Regions from separate parts of the Halobacillus sp. genome, predicted to be linked through region 1. Evidence: riboswitches for the same ligand, from Rfam matches in the RefSeq annotation. Region 1 holds a riboswitch; the other holds the start of a gene.

Region 1 (3,121 bases):
AATGATCAAAGCGGTTCGTTCTTAAAAGAATTTATTTCAATGTTAGGTGAATCATCATCAATGGAAATAAGTGCTCAGTCATTTGAGCATAGAGATCCACAGCAGGAAACTACCTTTGGAGAAGATTACTCCATGTTAAAGGATATTGTTTCATCGATTGAGAATGAGTCTTCCAATGAATACGTGAGTTTTAAAAACCATTATGTATCTCAAATGGAAAGCAGCCAGTCAGCGGAGATGCACCATAATGTAGACCAGGATTCAGACAATAATCCTTCCCATATAAGTGAGCAGGACCTCTATAGAGAAATTTCTTACATGCTCACAGAGTCTTCATCAGAAAGTTCTCGTGGAATTGAAGAATTAGATTTAGAATCTTCTTCGTCCTTGGAGCAGGAATTATCATTTTCCACGGATGAATATGAGGAAGATCCAATCGTTTATTTAACAGATATCCTGCCACTGTCAAATGGATTTTCGGATATTCTAAAGCGCGAATTCTGCCCTCCCTTTCTGACCACAAAACTAAAAGAAATGGATACTTTACCAGAAAACCGTCTGCAGGAAGTTTCGTCAAAAGAAAATGAACACACGATCGCACAGGTTGATTCAATAGTTGCGGAAAAAAAGCAACCTCTTTTAATTAAGGTGCCTGTAGTGCTTGCCAGGCTGAACGTTGATATCCACATCCTCGAATCTTTGAATCTTTCGGATGACATCTTTGAAATTCTAAACTTAGACTGTAATCTGCAGTCTGTAAAAACTCATGTGCTTCCACACTCATCTACAGTGTTCCTAAGTGGAATACTTGCGGTTGATATTCATTATGTAAGTGACTCTCATAAACGTACCGTCCGGATTTTAAAACAACCAATTGCCTGGGATAAAGTAGTGAAAGTAGACTGGCTGAAACTACCCATGCTTTCCAAAATGGAAAGAGAAACGTACTCATTTATTTCTGATAATGGGAACGAGTCAACTCATTATGAATACGATCAAGATTATGTGAGTCCAATCAAAGATCAATTGCAAAACAGTTATTTTGTGTGGCATACAGATAGTACCGGGGGGCATGGCGCTCATAAACGATCTTTACAGGGAAGTGCACAAATAAGGATCGATCTATTACAGGAGCAATACATTCCTATATTTTTATAATCATTTTGTTAGCACAACTTAAGAGGAGCTTCTATTAAGAAGCTCCTCTTTTTTAAATAGCTGTATTTCACCAATTATGTAGAAGTGAAGAACTTAGCGTGGCAAGGATTAGATACTTGATCTTCAAAGAGAATCTTAAAGAAGGTCATCGGCTAAGTTTTCATTTCACGGATAAACGTTGAGAGGGCATGAAACGAAGTATCTGTCTCTATATACGGCAAGTACCTGACCTCCCATTTTCTTTTATTATTCACACATGAATGGTTAACATACAGACGAATGGGGAGAAGAAAGACGTTTATATCTGCCATTAGCGGACGGCTCAACTCATGGTTAAATGGGTGAGGTTCAAGAAATAAACCTAAAGAATTGCGAGTTTGCGTCATTTCATATATATTTATAGTAATACAAAAGAATACAGAGTCCTTCGGGGTCGGGTGAAAATCCCAGCCGGCGGTGATGAACAATTGTTCTAAGCCCGCGACGGGGAAGAAGTGTAAAGCACTCTTCCTCCTGATTTGGTGAAACACCAAAGCCGACAGTTACAGTCTGGATGGGAGAAGGATGTGGAGCATGCCAAGGTACCAGAGAAGTAGACTCGTACCGTTTATTTGGCGTATGCAAATCAAAAGTAATATAAACCCTGGGGAAGTATGTCTTCTTCAGGGTTTATTTTTTTATTCATCGTAAGGAGGCGGGAACATGAGCCGTGATGAACGATATATGAAGACAGCGATTCAGATGGCGGGCGAAACAGTAGGTCAAACCAGCCCCAATCCATCTGTTGGAGCAGTAATTATCAAAGATAATGAATTGGTAGGACTGGGCGTACACGTGAAGGCTGGAGAAGCTCATGCAGAGGTTCATGCTCTCCAGATGGCCGGAGAAAAAGCGAAGGGTGCAGAAATCTATGTAACACTTGAACCTTGCAGCCACTACGGTAAAACCCCTCCTTGTGCCAAAGCGATCATCGATGCCGGGATTAAGAGGGTGGTTATAGCATCCCATGACCCTAACCCAGAGGTTTCAGGAAAAGGTATAAATATGATGAGGGAAGCCGGCATTGAAGTTGAAACCAATGTTTTAACTGAAGAGGCGGATCAGCTCAATAAGGATTTCTTTCACTTTATCCAGACAGGGGAACCCTATGTACGCTTGAAAGCGGCCATGAGTTTAGACGGAAAAATTGCAACAACCACAGGCGAAAGTCAGTGGATTACAGGAAAAGAAGCACGGGAAGACGGGCATACCTATCGTCATTTATCGGATGCCATCCTTGTGGGAATTCAGACAGTCCTGTTGGATGATCCTAAATTGACCACAAGAATAGAAGGAAAAGGAAGAAATCCGATTCGTGTGGTTTTCGATTCCAAGCTCAGGATTCCATTGTCTTCTAATCTTATTCAAAATCAGGAAGCTCCGACCTGGATTTTTACCGGTAAGCATGCCTCAAAGAATACGGTCCAAAAACTTCAGGATCTTGACCATATTAGAGTTATTCAACAGGATGTAGACCAGATAGACATCCATCAGGCTCTGCAGTACTTAGGAGAACAAAAAATGACTTCTTTACTAGTAGAGGGCGGAGGAACCATTGCTGATGCTTTTGTTCGAGCTGGAAAAGTAGAAGAAACCATCACCTATATCGCCCCTAAACTGATTGGAGGAAAAGACGCATCTTCTCCAGTAGCAGGAAAGGGGATCAGCGAATTGAAAAACGCACCTGATTATCAGGTAGTATCCCATGAACAAATAGGGGAGGATATAAAAATTGTGTCTGTAAGAAGGAGGGAAATCAATGTTTACAGGGATTATTGAAGAGATCGGCTCTTTACATTCTATTAAAAGTAAAACCGAGTCTCTGGAACTTAGTATATCTGCGGAGAAAGTGCTATCTGACGTGAAGTTAGGAGACAGCATTTCAATCAATGGCGTCTGCTTAACTGTAACCAGCTATACAGAC
Region 2 (3,121 bases), on a different contig from region 1:
ACCAGGCTATTCAAGGGTTTAAAGGAAAATCACAACCTCTTGAAATGATGCCGGCCATGGTAGCCACTGCAAAAACCAACACGATGTATGGAGTCCTTTTGGGTATTTCTATGCTATTGGAAATTTCGATCCCTCTCGGATAACTAAAAGGATGGCTTACAGCCATCCTTTTTTCTATAGGTTTGACTCCTGAAGCAACGGGAAATATGAGGTAAAGGATGGATATCTAATGGAAAAATTAATAAAAAACACTCTAATGGAAACCTTAGGTATGGAAATTGAACATGCTCAAGCTCATTATGTTCAGATACGCATGCCTGTGGATCACCGCACTCATCAGCCTATGGGCTTTCTTCACGGCGGTGCAAGCGTAGCTTTAGCGGAAAGTGCTGCCAGTATAGGCGCATACTTAAATGTGGATGAAGAGAAACAGCAGATTTTCGGGATCGAAATTAATGCCAATCACATTAAGAGTATTCGCAAGGGGCATGTCATCGGTAAGGCAACGCCAATTCATATTGGGCGAAATACAATGGTATGGGAAGTTAAGATCCTGAATGAAGAACAAGAAACGATTTCGATATCCAGGTGTACCATTGGAGTAGTACCTGTAAAAAATAATTGAAAAGGGGCCGATTTCACATGTTAACAGAGAAACAAAAAGAATCGTTTAAACAGCAGCTTTTAGAAATGAAAGAAGAAGCAGAAAAAGAGCTCGAGGAATATAAAGATGATCGATTGAAAAACGACTACGAAAATGATGACACTGGAGAGATTTCAAGCGTAGCCGATCACCCGGGGAACTTAGGAACTGATCAGTTCGAACGGGAAAAAGAACAGACATTTTATGAAAAATCCCGTGAGAAATTAATGGAAGTCAACGATGCTTTGCAGCGAATGGAAGAAGACCGTTATGGATTGAGTGAGAAATCAGGTGAACCTATCCCCGTAGAACGTTTAGAAGCTATGCCGACAGCCCGCTATCGAGTGGATGAACTGGAAGATGAATAATATTGAATAATAAAAAGCTGTCCAGCTAAGCTGGACAGCTTTTTATTATTCACGCGGCTTTGGAAGATCGAACGCTCTTCTGCTCAATCCACGGCTTTAACTTAATGAATAATGGAACAAACAAAGCCCCGATAATAATTCCTTTAATCGCATTGAACGGGAGAATTCCCGCTAAAATAGTAATCCATTTAACATTTGCACTCATTGTTTCCCATCCCATAAACCAACTATACGCAGGTAGAATGAGAAAGTAGTTAAGCACACTCATTCCGGCTGCCATGATAATAGAACTGGCCACTATGCCGGATACTAATGATTTTGTGGATTTGAACTTGTGATAGATCATGGCTGCCGGGACCACAAACAGGACACCTGCCGCAAAATTAGCTACTACCCCTACTGGATCAGCAGCCCCTGTGTAGATGAGGTAAAGTGTATTCTTTAACCCTTCTACGATGACGCCGGCTAAGGGAGTAAAAAGAATAGCAGCAATCAGTGCAGGTATCTCACTGAAGTCAACTTTTAAATATTGAGGAAGTATAGGCAGTGGAAAATTAAGCAGCATTAAAACCATAGAAATACTTCCCATTAGAGCTAGTATAATTAATTTAAGCAAATTTGACGATTGACCTGTATAAGGATTCATCATCGATCTCCTCCTTCATCTTTTTCATCGATTCACATCCCAGATGAAGGTGAACGCACTCCTATTTCCATAATAAAAACCCTAAAGCATACATAAAGGGGCTTTAGGGTGGAGTAATTGTCCATAGGAAACAGTGGGTAGAAATAGATACACTTCTACCTGCTTCGTTCGTCATCTTCTCCCATCCAGACTGTAACTGTCGGTCCCGGATTTGCACCAGGTCCACCGTTTAGCACGAAGCCAAACGGGTCACGGACTAAGAGCGTAAAAACGCTCATCACCGTCGGTCGGGAATTGCACCCTGCCCCGAAGATGGAATCGATATGTTATTGTATGTTTATTCTATACAAAACCCTATGAAATCGCAACTCCTAAGTTTCAAATCGGATCTCTTTTGGTTTGATTAGGATTAATTTTGATCGTTGTTGACGAGTTTCGTCAACAATTCGTCAACAACATAAGCCATAATCAAATCCGTTACGATGTTTGATCTCTACTGGTAGGTCGTCGCTCTTAGTCGTTGTAGAGCAAACTCGATTTCTTCCAGCTTCTGTTCATCAAGATCGGCTATCTCCACTTGCTCATCTTCTCTCCTGAGCTTCTGGATTTCCTCCACATGCTCCGGCAACATTAATAATGTCCGCTTTATAGCACCCCTGATCTCTAGGACCATTACTCACCAGTAGAGTTCGTGTAATAATAGAATGCGCATGCTCCACTGACATTAGGGCTTCCTGTAGCATTTCACTGCACAAAAATAACCGTATTAACATCATGCTCATTGCAGAAGTCAACATGACATTTCATTAAGTATTCCGATACTCCACCCTAACGCTTAGTTCTATTTATTCCAAACAGTACCATACCCTCAACATAATTTCTCAAAAAAAAAACGCCATTACAATTTTGTAATAGCATCTCAAATGTTAACGAGATTTAATTAAATTATTAGTACAGAGCTGCTCTTCAACACTAGAGATTTTTTAAGTTACTGACTATTGATATCTAGTTATCACAAGATGCGCGGAAACTGGACGCGTTCCTCCTGCCAATGGTGTGATTGTTAATGCAGTTGCGTTTCCTGCTGGATTCCGCACCGTTAACGTTGAATTAATTACAGTTGTTTCCACGAGCGCCATTCCAATAATTTGAGACGTTCCCGTCGCTCGCCCCACTACTGTGTACGCTAAGTCTGCTCCATTTAGAGTCAGTATAAGCTGGCCGGGCTCCGTTACACTTACCTGAAACAGCACCTGATAGATCCCAATGTCTGCTAAATTAAATTCAGAATCATTATCGCGGGTTATTCCTGTACCAGGACTACTAGGACCATCCTGAGGAAAGCTTACATCAGTACCTACAGCTACCGTATCAGCATTATCCGGCGGCATAAGAGCAAAGAAATCAGCGAAATCCAACACCCCACCTGCAGGACCTTGAGGGCCCGTAGCCCCTGTTTCACCC

The links. Region 1 has a riboswitch for FMN ahead of ribD (bifunctional diaminohydroxyphosphoribosylaminopyrimidine deaminase/5-amino-6-(5-phosphoribosylamino)uracil reductase RibD). Riboswitches for the same ligand answer to the same signal wherever they lie in the genome.
Region 2: linked by a shared signal. The riboswitch ahead of WAM07_RS16125 (ECF transporter S component) and the one ahead of ribD (bifunctional diaminohydroxyphosphoribosylaminopyrimidine deaminase/5-amino-6-(5-phosphoribosylamino)uracil reductase RibD) in region 1 are both predicted to bind FMN.

Annotation. Positions count from the first base shown of each region.
Region 1 covers NZ_JBAPTY010000266.1:2,226-5,346, reverse strand. The annotation lists gene WAM07_RS11250 (hypothetical protein) at 1-1,158, shown strand, start outside; FMN riboswitch at 1,578-1,727, shown strand; gene ribD (bifunctional diaminohydroxyphosphoribosylaminopyrimidine deaminase/5-amino-6-(5-phosphoribosylamino)uracil reductase RibD) at 1,861-2,976, shown strand; gene ribE (riboflavin synthase) at 2,957-3,121, shown strand, end outside.
Region 2 covers NZ_JBAPTY010000384.1:21,819-24,939, forward strand. The annotation lists gene WAM07_RS16110 (1,4-dihydroxy-2-naphthoate polyprenyltransferase) at 1-143, shown strand, start outside; gene WAM07_RS16115 (hotdog fold thioesterase) at 230-625, shown strand; gene WAM07_RS16120 (hypothetical protein) at 643-1,011, shown strand; gene WAM07_RS16125 (ECF transporter S component) at 1,061-1,660, opposite strand; FMN riboswitch at 1,827-1,975, opposite strand; gene WAM07_RS16130 (YolD-like family protein) at 2,151-2,288, opposite strand; gene WAM07_RS16135 (collagen-like protein) at 2,653-3,121, opposite strand, start outside.